Regions from separate parts of the Neorhizobium galegae bv. orientalis str. HAMBI 540 genome, predicted to be linked through region 1. Evidence: riboswitches for the same ligand, from Rfam matches in the RefSeq annotation. Region 1 holds a riboswitch; each other region holds the start of a gene.
The links. A riboswitch is a leader RNA that binds a small molecule or an ion and turns the genes downstream of it on or off. The one in region 1 is predicted to bind cobalamin.
Positions count from the first base shown of each region.

Region 2: another riboswitch for cobalamin. It lies ahead of RG540_RS26640 ((2Fe-2S) ferredoxin domain-containing protein); the one in region 1 lies ahead of RG540_RS19575 (DUF1636 family protein).
Region 3: another riboswitch for cobalamin. It lies ahead of RG540_RS02460 (aromatic ring-hydroxylating oxygenase subunit alpha); the one in region 1 lies ahead of RG540_RS19575 (DUF1636 family protein).
Region 4: another riboswitch for cobalamin. It lies ahead of bluB (5,6-dimethylbenzimidazole synthase); the one in region 1 lies ahead of RG540_RS19575 (DUF1636 family protein).

Region 1 covers NZ_HG938353.1:4,053,649-4,057,132, forward strand. Annotated here, with positions in the region: gene RG540_RS19555 (cobyric acid synthase) at 1-165, opposite strand, end outside; gene cobO (cob(I)yrinic acid a,c-diamide adenosyltransferase) at 168-737, opposite strand; gene RG540_RS19565 (CbtA family protein) at 779-1,540, opposite strand; gene RG540_RS19570 (CbtB domain-containing protein) at 1,554-1,730, opposite strand; cobalamin riboswitch at 1,768-1,996, opposite strand; cobalamin riboswitch at 2,056-2,295, shown strand; gene RG540_RS19575 (DUF1636 family protein) at 2,403-2,813, shown strand; gene cobW (cobalamin biosynthesis protein CobW) at 2,810-3,484, shown strand, end outside.
Region 2 covers NZ_HG938354.1:871,216-874,699, reverse strand. Annotated here, with positions in the region: gene RG540_RS26645 (ABC transporter substrate-binding protein) at 1-101, opposite strand, end outside; gene RG540_RS26640 ((2Fe-2S) ferredoxin domain-containing protein) at 119-907, opposite strand; cobalamin riboswitch at 1,007-1,200, opposite strand; gene aztD (zinc metallochaperone AztD) at 1,347-2,585, opposite strand; partial or broken gene RG540_RS31885 (GTP-binding protein) at 2,743-2,889, opposite strand; gene RG540_RS26625 (LacI family DNA-binding transcriptional regulator) at 3,101-3,484, opposite strand, start outside.
Region 3 covers NZ_HG938353.1:516,394-519,877, reverse strand. Annotated here, with positions in the region: gene RG540_RS02460 (aromatic ring-hydroxylating oxygenase subunit alpha) at 67-1,311, opposite strand; cobalamin riboswitch at 1,415-1,644, opposite strand; gene RG540_RS02455 (DUF6656 family protein) at 1,870-2,424, shown strand; gene RG540_RS02450 (L-threonylcarbamoyladenylate synthase) at 2,458-3,435, shown strand; gene RG540_RS02445 (FAD-binding oxidoreductase) at 3,463-3,484, shown strand, end outside.
Region 4 covers NZ_HG938353.1:1,637,243-1,640,726, reverse strand. Annotated here, with positions in the region: gene RG540_RS08400 (NADP-dependent malic enzyme) at 1-691, shown strand, start outside; gene RG540_RS08395 (hypothetical protein) at 840-1,541, shown strand; gene bluB (5,6-dimethylbenzimidazole synthase) at 1,542-2,228, opposite strand; cobalamin riboswitch at 2,310-2,498, opposite strand; gene RG540_RS08385 (TolB family protein) at 2,526-3,359, opposite strand; gene RG540_RS08380 (hypothetical protein) at 3,349-3,484, opposite strand, start outside.

The DNA of each region.
Region 1 (3,484 bases):
CGCGGTGACCGCGGCATTGTTCGACATGTTCTGCGGCTTGAACGGCATGATCTTCAGGCCGCGCAGCGTAAAGGCGCGGGCAAGCCCGGCCACGACCAGCGACTTGCCCACATCCGAGCCCGTTCCCTGAAACATCAGCGCCCGAGCTGGCTTGACCCGAACCATGGCTAAAACTCGATGCCGGCCTGGGCCTTCACGCCCGCCTTGAAGTGGTGCTTGACCAGCGACATCTCGGTCACCATGTCGGCAGCCTCGATCAGCGCCGGCTTGGCGTTGCGGCCGGTGACGACCACATGCAGATCCGGCCGCCGTGCCTGTAGCGCGGCGACGATCCTGTCGAGATCGAGATAGTCATAACGGAGCGCGATGTTGAGTTCGTCGAGGATGACTAGCCCGATCGTCTCGTCCGCCATCAGGTCGAGTGCCTTTTCCCAGGCCTTTTCCGCCGCCGCGACATCGCGCTTCAGGTCCTGGGTCTCCCAGGTAAAACCCTCGCCCATCGTGTGCCAAACGACGCGGTCACCGAAGACGGCAAGCGCCGGCTGCTCCCCGGTCGACCAGGCGCCCTTGATGAACTGCACGACGCCGACCCGGCGGTTGTTACCGAGCATGCGCAGCGCCAAGCCGAAAGCCGCGGTGGATTTACCCTTGCCCGAGCCGGTATGGACGATGAGAAGACCCTTTTCCTGGGTCTTCTCTGCCACTTCCGCATCCTGAACCGCCTTGCGGTTCGCCATCTTGGCGCGGTGACGCTCGACGGACGCCTCGTCGATCTCCTTCACCGGGAGACGAGCTTCGCCGAAGATCCGGCAGAAGCCTCCTCGCCAGCGCGGAACTTTTCGCGGACGACACCGGCCAGCGCACCGAGCACCGCCCAGAACACCAGGTTGGTGGCATAGACGGCGTTGACGAAGCGGGCATAGAGATCCATCGGGACGGCCGTTTCATGGCTGGGCGGCAGCGGCGCGCCGACCAGATGCGGGGCCATCAGCAGCACGATCGCAAGCGCTGCAAATACGGCCGAGCGTGTGTAGACGAGCAGGCCGAGGCCAATCGCGGTGCAGACAGCCGTCGAGACCCACCAGATCTGGCGCGGGCCGAGTTCCGCAGCCGGCATGCCGGGCAATTCCGGCGGCAGGCCAAGGCCGGGCGCAAGGATGACGGCGAGGAAGCCGGCAATGCCGAACATCAGACCGCCACGCCAGCCCTTGAAGCCGCCGAACGCTTCCGAGGCAGCAATGAGGACAAGGGCAAAACCGATAGCCGACAGCATGTCCGCCGCAAGCGTGTAGATGAAACGCTCGAAGCCATCGGCGGGAGCCCAGGCTTCCTCGCCATGGTGATGCTCGGCAGCGGATGCCGTGGCACCTGCTGCCGGCGCCGCGTCATGGCTGTGCCCCGCTTCGGGCGCGGCATTTTCGAACACTTCCGCCTGCAGGATCAGCGGCACGGTGGAGAAGCTCTGCATCACGGTCAGCAGCAATCCGGACAAAAGCCCGGCGATCACCGCCGTGAAGACGATGTTGCGAAACAACGACATTTGGGAGAACTCCTCAGTGGCAGGGGAAGGCGAGCGAGTGGCGCGTGTCATGCGCGGCATTGTGGACGACTTCCAGATGCGAGAAGCCGACAAAGCCAACGATGAACAGGCCGAGCAAGGCCGTCATGCTGAGGGGAATGATCTTCGAAGCGGAAATGGTGACTGCAGCTGCAGCAGAATTCAGTACCATGGTCTCGTCCTTTCGCCCTCCACCCGAGGGCCGTTCACGTTCTTTGCCGCCTCTGGCAGGTCTCCTGGCTCGCGGATCGGACGCCTTCTCCCGCCTTCCCAGGAGTCCGTTGGCCGGATTTCCCAGTGGCTTGACGGCCGGACGGCCGTTTTGGTCGAAGACTTTCCGCTTACAGTTGCGGGGGCAGCCGCGGGTTGGACGGCGGAATTCCGTCGCACCGCATTCCCTCTAAAACCCTTTCGGGCACCATAGGCTCGGTCACTATAGACGAATTCGGCGTCACGGCAATCGCCTTTGCGACGCATTGACATGGGCCTGCGACCGGGCTTAGTTGAGAGGAGATGGTCCCTTTCCGGCAACGGGGAGGGCTAAGAGAGAATGCGGTGCGATCCCTTATTCAGGATCAATGCCGCGGCTGCCCCCGCAACTGTAGGCGGCGAGCCATTGCCTAAAACGGCCATTTGGCCGTCAAGCCACTGGGAAATCCGGCCAACGGTATCCTGGGAAGGCAGGCAAATGGCGACGACCCGCGAGCCAGGAGACCTGCCGTCCGATTAATTTTGCTTCACCGGGCGGGGTGCTCCGGAGGAAGTTTCTCGATCACCGCAGAGGGATTTCGACCTTCTGCTCCGCGCCCCGATTTTTCGACCCCGGCGGGAACGCGGCTGACCGATGAGTGACCACCGACCAGATGATCCGGCAACCGCCGGCCTGGCAGATGTGACGATTTTCGTCTGCACCAATTGCCGTGACGCGTCCGACGGCGAAATCCGGCCGGGCATCGCACTGATCGCGGCGCTGCGCGAGGCAGCAAGCGGCAAGCCGCTTGCGATCAAGCCGGTCACCTGCCTTGCCAATTGCGAAAAAAGCCCGAGTGCCGCCTTCAATCACAAGAGCGGCTGGTCCTATGTCTTCGGCCATCTCTCGCTCGACAATGTCGAGGACATCGTCACCGGCGCGATGATGCTGGCCGAGGACGAGCGCGGCTTCCTTCCCCTTCGCGGCCGTCCGACCTGCCTGCGCGGCAAGGGCATGACGGCCCGTATTCCACCCTTTCATCACCACGAGGACATGCCATCATGAGCGTTTCGTTCGACCGCGTTCCCTGCACCGTCGTTACCGGGTTTCTGGGAGCCGGCAAGACCACGCTGATCCGCAACCTGATCGAAAACCTGAAAGGCAAGCGGCTGGCGATCATCGTCAACGAATTCGGCGATGTCGGCATCGACGGCGACGTGCTGAAGGGCTGCGGCATCGAAAGCTGCCCGGAAGACAACATCATCGAGCTTGCCAACGGCTGCATCTGCTGCACGGTCGCCGACGATTTCGTGCCGGCGATCGACCGTATCCTGGCCATCGAACCTCGCGTCGATCACATCCTCATCGAGACCTCCGGGCTCGCGCTGCCGAAGCCCCTCGTCCAGGCCTTCCAGTGGCCTGACGTGAAAGCCCGAGTAACGGTCGATGCGGTGATTGCCGTGGTCGACGGACTGGCGCTCGCCGAAGGTCGTGTTGCCGACGATCACAAGGCGCTGGAAGCGCAGCGTGACGCGGACGGCTCCATCGATCACGACGATCCGGTCGAGGAAGTGTTCGAGGACCAGGTGGCCTGCGCCGACATGATCGTGCTCACCAAGAGCGACCTCCTGGATGCCGCCGGCCTCGCGACCGCCAGGGATCGCGTGTCCGCACATCTGCCGCGCGCCGTCAAAATCGTGTCGGCCGCCAATGGCGCGATCGACCCGGCGGTGCTG
Region 2 (3,484 bases), on a different replicon from region 1:
CCGACGCGAACCGGCTCGGCTGCAAAGACAGTGCCTGCGGTGACAAAGATGGTGGCACTGAGCCAGGCGGCGGCCAGGCGCGATAGAGTGTGCGACGTCAATTCTCTTTCCTCTTGTTCTATTCGGATGGGGTGCGAAGCCGCTGCTTGCGGCCCGTTGGGTGATAGGCGAAGTCCTCGACGATCCCGCCGCCGAGCAGGTGCTCGCCGATGATCCGGTCGATCGCGTCTTCGTTGACGCCGCCGTAATAGGTTCCTTCCGGAAACACTTGCAGCACGGGCGCCAGATTGCAGGGACCGAGACAGGTGGATTTTGCGGTCATCGTGCCGTCGCCGGCAGTCCGCAGTTTCTGCCGCTCCTGCTGGTTGCGCAGATGTCCCCAGATCACATCGGCTCCGGCCGCATTGCAGGGTCCGCCCTGGCAGACGAGCACGCGGCGTTTCTGGGTCGGCACGAGCGATCCCTCGGCAACTGGCGGTTTGTCGGTCTGCGGCACGTCCAGTGCTTCGGCGGTTTCGAGCAGTTCGCCGATCAACCGCGCCATCAGTGTGCTCGAGGCGATATCCCGGGCGATCGAAAGGACCGGCCAGCGCCGGCTATCGGCGGCCTTCCAGCGCTTCAGCGATTTCGTCAGCCAGATAAGGAAGCTCGGCTCCATGGGCAGGACGAGCGGCACGATAACGACGATTTCGACATCCTCGTCGAGCAGATCGGACAGCGCTTCGCGCAGAGAGGGGGTACCCTGTTCGGTAAAGGCGAACCGAACCGGTCCGGCTCCGGTCACGCCGGCTGCAAGTTTCGCGAGCCGTTGCATTTCCAGATGCGGCGATGCCGCAAAGGCGGATTTCGCAATCAGCAGGACGGCGCGCCCGGATACGTTTTGGGAAGATAATCCCTGTGTTTTCACTGCCTTCGTCTCACTCAAAGGAGGAGGCAGCAAAAATGAAGGTTGCGGCAGGCACGGATAGCCCAACGGAACCGTCATTCCTGTGGCACACCCCGACCACGGAATTTCTATCGTCAGGCAGGTCTCCTGGCTCGCGGGTCAAAGCCTTGATCGCCCGTCTTCCCGGCATTGGCGCCAGTGACATGTTGGGCGAACGGCTCACCGCTCACAGTTGCGGGACAGCTCCGGTTTTGACCGGATTCCCTCTTAGCTTCCGTCCGGGGACGGAAGAACCTTGACGCCGCGAACTTACACGGCCTCCTCTGTCTGTCAACGCTGCACCTCAACCCGTCATCCCGCAGGTGATCAGGAGCCGGGGAGGGCATGTTGCATCGTTGTCCCCCGATGAAACGATCTGGTCCGGAACTGCCGTAGCAATTCCGGACCAGAGGATATTGCCTCAATGCGAGGCACCGGAGCCGCCCACGGCAACGATCGTAAAGGGTTTTCCCTCGACGGCGATCGTGCGGACTTCCTTCAGGCTCTCCGCATCAACGATGCGAACCAGCGAATGCCGCGGATCGGTGATGACGACATGACCATCCGCCACGGCAAGACGCGGCCGCGGATCACGCCAATGACCGTCCTTGCTGTAGGGCTCCGTGATCTTTCCCTTGCGAACGATCTCGCCCTTGATCACATCCAGCACATGAAGATCACCGTCCTCGGTCAGGATGTAGGCGTTGCGCGGCGCAGCCGGATCCAGCAAAAAGTCAACGCGGCGGGTGGGAAGGTCGATCAGCCGGAAGTGCTTCTCGCTGTCCGGATCGATCAGGACGATTTTGTATTCGCCGTAGTTGCCGAGGAAGAACTGCATTGCCGTGCCGCCAAGCAAGGTACCAGTCGAACCTTTCGGCAGGTCAGATGGGTAAGCGAGCATTTCCAGTTTCGGTCCATCAAGTCCGCCGGGACGAGCGACAAGAACGCCTTCCTTGCAACCGAAAGCAACCAGCTGGGACGAAGTGGCCTCGCCGTGAAGATCGGTGCATTTCGCGACGTCGCCGAGCTGCCTGCCCGTCTCGTCAACGACGCGAAGCCCGACCCGCGGCGGCAATTCGTCGGGCTTGGTTTCGACTGCGGTGTTTGGAACCGACACGAGTACGAAACGACCCATCGTCACCGCGACACCATGGTGCGGCTTGGTGGTGTCGACTGTCTTCACGTCAGCCTTGCCCTCAAGAAGAGCTACTTCATCGATGATATCCGCTTTGCCGCCTCGATCGTAAAAGAGGATCGCATGGTCGTCATGCGGAACGACGTGGAAAGGATGCTTGCCCTCGAAAGTCACGGGCAACAGCCCGACGTCGGAAACGTCCAGATCCCGATGCTCGCCGTGATCGGAGAAATCGATGCCCGTCTTGAGGACGTGCACGATGTCCTGATCCGACTGCGTGGCAAATACGGTCCGGCCGGACGCACTGGCGGTCAGGGCCGCGGGACCCTTGACGTCATAGCGGCCGAGTTCCTTGCCGTTCTCGAAGTCGATGGCGCGGACGACTGGATTCGTATGATCGCCGACAAACAGGCGCCACGACTCTTTCGTCTCGTGATCGTCATCGGCAAACGCTCCGGAAGCAGCAAAGATGAGGCCTGACGCGACAGCTGCCAGCAGATGGTTTCGAGCAAGAGACAGTTTCATGGGGTTCCTTCCGTGGTGTTTGAACTTACGTCGCACGGGGCGGGCTTATTCGGCGGCCTGGCGAATTGCGCGGCATCTGAGAAAGCCGTCGCTGATGATATCCTTGGGAATATCTCGACCGATAAAGACGAAGCGGGTCATGGTCCTCGCTTGGCGATCCGAACTCGCCTAACTCGTTGACGATGACCGCGAACTTCTTTCCGTGCGGCTCCGTCAGGATGCGGTTGAGAAGCGTGGTTTTGCCAGCACCGAGATAACCGGTCAAAACCGTCACCGGTGTCGGTTCAATTTTCTGCTGTGACATGACTTGCCCCAAGATTGATGGCCGCTTTGATCGAAATTCGTTTTACGTTATAACATAACAAATGCGATCGTTGTCAATCCCCGAGAATGCGATGAGCGGCATTTGTCGGATCGCTAGGCAGATCGAAGCAAGACTGGTTGAGCTGGACCGAGAGGGGAATGTCGAACGAACACTGGAGACGAGCGCTTCAACCACCTCGGATGGCTGGGAGCTATCGAGCTGTACTTTCCCGAACGATAAGCTCCCATTCGACGGGTGCGGTGTATGGCTTGGCATCATTGATCCGGGCGACGATCGCCTCGGCCGTCAGTTTGCCGATAAGCTCGCGATCAGGGCGGACCGTCGTTAGAGAGGGACTAACGCAGCTCGCCGCCTCGTTGTCTCCAAATCCAATAACACCGATATCTTCGGGAACGCGCCGGCCGAGTTTCCGAAGTGCCCGAAGCACGCCAAACGCAACGACATCGCTGTTGCAGGCGATTGCGTCGATCTCGGGATGGCGTTGCAGAAGCTCGGTTGCAAGCCGCTCCCCGAGTTCCGGGCTGCCGCCTTGCTGCGCCGTGTGCTTGACGATGTCGGGGAGGCCGGCCGCGGC
Region 3 (3,484 bases), 1.1 Mb from region 1:
GAAAACAACGCCAGATGCGGGATTCCGTTCCTGGCAAGACACTTGGCGCCGATCACGAATTGGCGATCAGGCAACGATCGAAAGTTGCGCCTGCTCGCCCTGCAGCCGGTTGACCATGAAGTTCGAGTACCATTCGACGAACTGCATGACACCGCCTTCGTGGAGTGGCGAATAGGGACCGGGTTCGTAGGCGGGCGAGCGGATGCCGAAGGCGTTTTCCTCGACGATCTGGCGGTCCTGGTCGTTGGTCATGTTCCAGACATGGGTCAGGTCTTCGAGATTGTAATCGACGCCCTCGACCGCGTCCTTATGGACCAGCCATTTGGTGGTAACTGCCGTTTCCTCCGGCCCGAGCGGGGTGACGCGGAACGAGATCGCGTGGTCGCCGAGAATGTGGTTCCAGCTGCTCGGATAGTGGAAGAGCAGCATGGTGCCGATCGAGTTGATGGTCACGTCGTCGGAGAGTTTGCGCTGTACGGCGTTGCGGCCGCTCATCGTATAGCTCTCGGCATCTTCGATCAGCGGCATGCGCGCAACGCGGAACTGGCCGGTTTCGTCCATCCGGAATTCGCTCGGCAACCCGGCCTCCTCACAGCGCTGCCAATGGGCGGCGATGACCGGATCGTCCTTGGCGCCCTGGACACCGGTCGCGGTCGGCGATTCCGGATAGGTGCGGCAGAGTTCCGGGTGGTTGGCGGCGCAATGGTAACATTCGCGGTTGTTTTCCCAGACGAGCTTCCAGTTGCCCTTCTCAATGATCGTCGACTGATGCGCGACCTTGGCTTCCGACAAGCGGTGCGGGGCCATATAGGGCTCGATCGCAGCGCGAACCGGCGCGAAATCCGGCGCCTCGTTGGCAAGGCAGATGAAGATAAAGCCCGCGACGCTCTCGCAATGGACCTTCTTCATGCTGAACTGGGTCTTGTCGAAATCCTGGCCCATCTGGCGGCCGACCAGAAGCGAGCCGTCCAGCTCGTAAGTCCATTGATGGTAGGGACAGACGAGCCGCACCGCCGAGCCATGCTCCTTGGTGCAGACGCGGCTGCCGCGATGGCGGCAGGTATTGTGCAGCGCCCGGATCTGGTTGTCGCGGCCACGCACGACGACTACCGGATAATCGCCGATCTGCAGGGTGAAATAGGCTCCGGCCTTGGGCAGCTCGCAATCATGCCCGACGAACAGCCAGTCGCGGTACCAGATCATTTCCAGATCGAGCTTGAAATAGGCGGGATCGGTATAGAAGGGCTGTTCGAGGCTGAATCCCTCGCGGCGGTTCTTGAGCTGCCGCAGGGCCTGATTGCGAATTTCCATATACTTACCTTCCTCGTCAATGTGGACAGCGGAAGGACATGGAAATGCCGGCCGGCCCCAGGCCCGCCCCAAACCCTGTCCCGAACGCCCGCCGCGTCCGGTCGTCATCTTTTGTCCCGAGGCTGGTTTCCGGGCTCAGGAGCTGTCCGTTGCGGGACGGGCTCGGCGCCTTCCCGGGCGGCCTTTTCGGCTCTTTCCCAGTGGCCTGTACCAAGCTTTCTTGCTCCACCACCGTTGCGGGGGCAGCGCCGGATCAAGGTTTTGAAGACCCCTGCCGGCTTCCCAATTCTCCGCCTTCCCTAGACAGGCGGCACCTCAAGATCGAGACGGATATAATCATTGAGCCGGCGTGTCGCATAGGCGACATTGCGACATCGGCAACCGCGTTGGCGACAGCGGCGAAACGGCCCAGAATGCAACACTCCAGCCCCGCGAAAGCGAAACCTGTCATTAAGGGATAAGCCATAAAATCCCGGCTCGAATGGGAGCGATGCCACCGTGCAGGCCAAGGGAAAAATCCGTTACTATAAAGCTCCTCCACCAAAGCCTCCGGCGCCGGTGGTGGTGAAGACCGCTGCCCATTCCGAATTCCTCCGGACGGGGCGCATCGCCCGCTACAATCCGATCTGGCTGCCGGAAGAGCGCCGTTATCTCACCCATGACGAGGTCGCCGAGCGCACGGGCAAAAGGCTCGAGGCGGCCGGCGAGACAAGCCACAACCGGATCAACTCCTTTCATCGCTCGATCAAGTTTCCGAAGATCATCTTTCACCACACGCTCGATGAGCGGCCGCATCTCGGCTATTGCCATGTCACGGCGGCAAGAACGCAGCTTGCCCACGGCGTGCCGGTCAGCTGGTCCTTCTACATTGCCAACTTCGTCTCGGAGATGGGCGGGGAGGAAACGTTCTTCGAGCGTATCAGCACGGCTTATTCGCGCATGTATTTCGCCGTCGCGGTCGAACGAGAGGCCGGCCAGCCGCTGCAGATCAACCGGTCGATCCGCAAGAACGGCCTTCTGTTCCGCACCAACGATCCGATGGAAGCGATCAAGAACGTGCTGATGCTCGGCACCTCCAACGAAATGCTCCGCGAGATCATCAAAAAGCTATGAAGACGCCCGGGTCCGCGTTATTGACGGGCGGATATGACGGCTCAAATCATCGACATCACCCGGGATCATGACGGCGCGCTTGCCCAAGCCTGCGCTGTGCTCGGCGACGGCCTGCCCGTGGCGATCCCGACCGAGACGGTCTACGGGCTTGCGGCCGATGCCACCAATCCCGCCGCCATCACCCGCATCTATGAGACCAAGGGCCGGCCGCGCTTCAATCCGCTGATCTGCCACATGTCGGATCTTGCCATGGCCGAGCGTTATGCCGACTTCGACCCGATTTCGCGAAAGCTTGCTGAAGCCTTCTGGCCGGGACCCCTCACCCTGATCCTGCCCCTGAAACCCGAAAGCGGCATCCATGCCCTGGCGACGGCCGGGCTCGATACGGTCGGCATCCGGCTTCCCAAGGGCTTCGCTTCAGATCTGATCCGCGCCTTCGGCAAGCCGCTCGCGGCGCCGAGCGCCAACACGTCCGGCAAGGTGAGCCCAACCAGCGCCGCCCATGTGGCTGACGATCTGGGCGACAAGCTGGCCTTGATCATCGACGGCGGCGCGGCTCCGGTCGGTGTGGAATCGACCATCGTTCGTGTCGAGGATGGCGTGATCCGGCTACTGCGGCCGGGCGGGGTTGCCGTGGAAGAGATCGAACGGGCGACCGGACTTTCGGTGATCAGACCGGGCGGTCCGGCGGCGATCATCGAGGCTCCCGGCATGCTCGCTTCCCATTACGCGCCAGGAGCGGCGGTCAGGCTCAATGTCGACCATGTCGAGACCGGCGAGGTGTTGATCCGGCTCGGTTCTGCTCCCGTGAAGGGAATGGAACTCGCCGCAGCGGTTTTTGACCTCAGCCCGTCCGGTGATCTTGCGCAGGCGGCGGCAAACCTGTTCGATTACCTGAAGCGGGCCGACGCCACCGGCGCCGCCAGTATCGCCGTCACACCCATTCCCGACCATGGGCTCGGCGAAGCGATCAACGACCGGCTGGTGAGGGCCGCCGCTCCGCGGGAATAAGCCGGGGCAAAAGAGGAGGAGACGCTGATGGATATTTCCGGGCCGAAAC
Region 4 (3,484 bases), 2.2 Mb from region 1:
CACCAACAATACGGTAATCGGTGCGCTGGCGGTCAAGCGCGGCGATGCGGACGCGCTGATCTGCGGCGTCGAAGGCCGTTACGACAAGCACCTCAGCGACGTGAACCAGATCATCGGCAAGCGTCCAGGCGTCTGCGCTTTCTCGGGCCTCAGCCTGGTGATTTCCCAGCGAGGCGCAATGTTCTTCACCGACACGTTCGTCAACTACAATCCATCCGCGCAGGAAATTGCCGAGATCACCATTCTGGCGGCAGAGGAAATCCGCCGGTTCGGCATCACCCCGAAGGCAGCGCTGATCTGCCACTCGAATTTCGGCTCGCGCGATTCCGAGAGTGCGCAGAAGATGCGGGCTGCCCTGAAGCTGGTGCGCCAGCGGGCGCCGGAGCTGGAAGTGGACGGCGAAATGCAGGGTGGTTCGGCGTTGTCGGAAACGCTGCGCAAGCGGGCCATGCCGGACAGTTCGCTGACCGGCGAAGCCAACCTGCTGGTTTTCCCGAACCTCGATGCGGCAAACATCTCGCTTGGTCTCGTCCGCAACCTCACGGACGCCCTGCATGTCGGCCCCATCCTTCTCGGGGCGGCCCAACCGGCGCATATCCTGTCGTCCTCGGTCACGTCGCGCGGCGTGGTGAACATGGCGGCGCTCGCCGTCGTGGAAGCATCGCAACCCAACCTGCAATTTCAATCCTGAATTGCATAATTCTCTCGATGCGATGATTTGAGCCCCGCCCGGGGCTCAGCCGGCCCCTGGATAGATTTCACCGTGCGGTGATCGCGGCTTTATGAGATTATCAACCGGCACGTTCCATGATGGCATCTTCTACTAACTAAAGGAGAGGATGCCGGAATTGCCGATACCGCTTCGCGGCCTGCTGACCATACCGCTCTTGCTTTTGCCTGCCGCAGCGCTGGCGGGAGACCCTGCCGTTTGCGCAGCGCTCTACCGGAAACTTGGAAACAGCCCGGAGATCATCGGCAACACGTCCGCTGCGCGCAGCTACGCCCAGCAGCTCGGCGAATATAATGCCGACATCCGCGAACTGCGGGTCGACATGCGCCGCGCCGGCTGCGGCAACGGCAGCGTCGTGGTTCTCGGTGGCCCCAATGCCGAGGTCTGCGGCCAGATGCGGGATGCGCTGGACAGGATGGAGCAGAGCCGCGACACGCTGACGGCGGAGCGCAACGGTTCGCGGCAGATGATCCTGCCCTCGGAAGAGCGCAATGCCATTCTCGCCGCCATTCGCGAACAGCGCTGCATCCCTTCTTTCGAGCCGCTGCCGCCTGTAGTCGACGACAAGCGAAAGGTGCCGGGCATCGAACTCCCCAGGCAAGAGGAGCCTTATTCCGGAATTACCAACCTGCGCACCCACCCACCGCAAAAGCCGCAGGCAACCGCGGTCCAGCCGCCGGTGCTCACGCCGCCGCCGGAGCGGCCATACGACCCAAGCAAAAAGGTGCGCACCGTCGGGCCGACCTTCCTGCCCGAAGCGGGTATCGATCTCACCAATCCGAAATCGGCAGGACCGCAGCCGCAGCAATAATCAGCGGCCGTTCCACCGGTCCTGAAAGATCAGCGCGTCCAGGCCTAAACGCTGGCGCCAGCCCTTGAGCGCCAGTTCGGGTTCGCCATAGAGCCGATCGACATAACCGAGGCAGAGCCAGGCGACGATCTCGACGCGATCGGGAATGCCGAGCAGCCCGCGCACGTCCTCGTCGCGGAAAATGCTGACCCAGCCGACACCGACGCCCTCGGCCCTTGCCGCCAGCCACAGGTTCTGCACGGCGCAGACGGTCGAATAGGCATCCATGCGCGGATTGTGGGTCCGGCCGAGCACGACCGGACCGGCGCGGTCCGGATCGCAGGTAACACAGATCGACAGCGGCGCCTTGACAATGCCTTCCAGCTTGAGACTGCGGTAGAGGTCGCGGCTTTCGTCCGGAAACATCTCAACGGCCTCGTCATTGGCGCGCGAAAAGGCGGCCCGCGCGGCCTCGCGTACCGCCGGATCGCGGATGAGGATGAAATTCCAGGGCTGCATGAAGCCGACCGAGGGTGCCGAATGCGCGGCGCCAAGCAGCCGCTTTACCAGATCGTCCGGCAGCGGATCGGGCAGGAACTGGTCGCGCACGTCACGGCGCGTCTCGATTGCCCGGTAGACGGCCGCGCGTTCGGCCTTCGAAAACTCACCGGCAGGCAGCAAGGCATGCGCGAAAGGATCAGGCTGCATCGTTTGTCCCCAACAATGCCGTCGCTCCCTTGCCCTTCAGAAGCAAAGAGAGGTCCGAAACCTTTCCGCCGTCCGCGCGGGGTCGGTCTATCGTGTCAGGCCGGTCTTCTGACTTGGCTTCATCCGCCTGCACCGCCGCCTTCCCGGTTTCCCAGTGGCTTTCATATCCTGCGGCCGAGCGTCCACCTCACAGCGTTGGGCACGTTCCGGTTCCACCCCGGATTCCCGATTCTCCGGCTTGTCACCGGCACCTGACAGGATCGCTTATGCCCTTACGTTATCCTCGGCGCAAGGCGCTCATGCGACGGGGAAATAGCGCACATAGGCAAATTCATCGCCGTTGGGCGACCAGTTCGGCGAATTCATCGTGCCCTGCCCGCCGAAGAGCTCGAACAGCGTTTCGACATTGCCGCCGTCCATATCCATCAACCTGACGCGGACGTCGAGATCGCGCGGGTGGTCGAAGACATCGGCGCCGTAGGAGACGAAGACGACCTTGTCACCCTTCGGTGATGGATGAGGAAACCAGTCGCCGTAACCGCTGTCGGTGATCCGCTCGGCCGCGCCGCCGGCGGCAGGGACGCGCCAGATCTGCGTCAGCCCGGTGCGGCTGGAATTGAAGTAGATCCATTTCCCGTCCGGCGAAAAATCCGGCCCGTCATTGCGGCCCTCGCCGAATGTCAGCCGCGTCTCTGCGCCGCCTTCGATGCCGATCGTATAGATATCGAACTCGTCGCCGCGGATGCCGCAATAGGCGAAGCTTTTCCCGTCCGGCGACCAGCCATGCCAGTAGGACGGCAGATTCCGGGTGACCAGCCGCGGCACGCCGCCACCGGCGGGAAGGACATAGATCGCCGACTTGTCGAACTCTACCTTGTCGGAAATGGCGATCAGCGAACCGTCCGGCGAGATGCCGTGGTCGTTGTTGCATTGGCGGGCAAAGCCGGTATCGACCAGTCTGGGCCCGTCGTCACCCTCCGGTGACAGACGATAGATCAGGCCCTCGCTGTTGAGCATCAGGTAACGCCCGTCGGGCGACCAGTTGGGCGCCTCGAACAGGGCTTCCGTCTGCCAGACCACCCGCGCCTGCAGGGTGCGGATGTTGAAGATCTCGACGGAGCTACGAGCCATCAGCCTCTTCTTCAACAAGCTCAAAAATATCCTTTAATGCTACCCTCATAAGCTGATCCAGAAACAGTTGGCGTCCAGACGCTACTTTTTCTTCATCAATGGACTGATCAACTAAGTCCTCATTG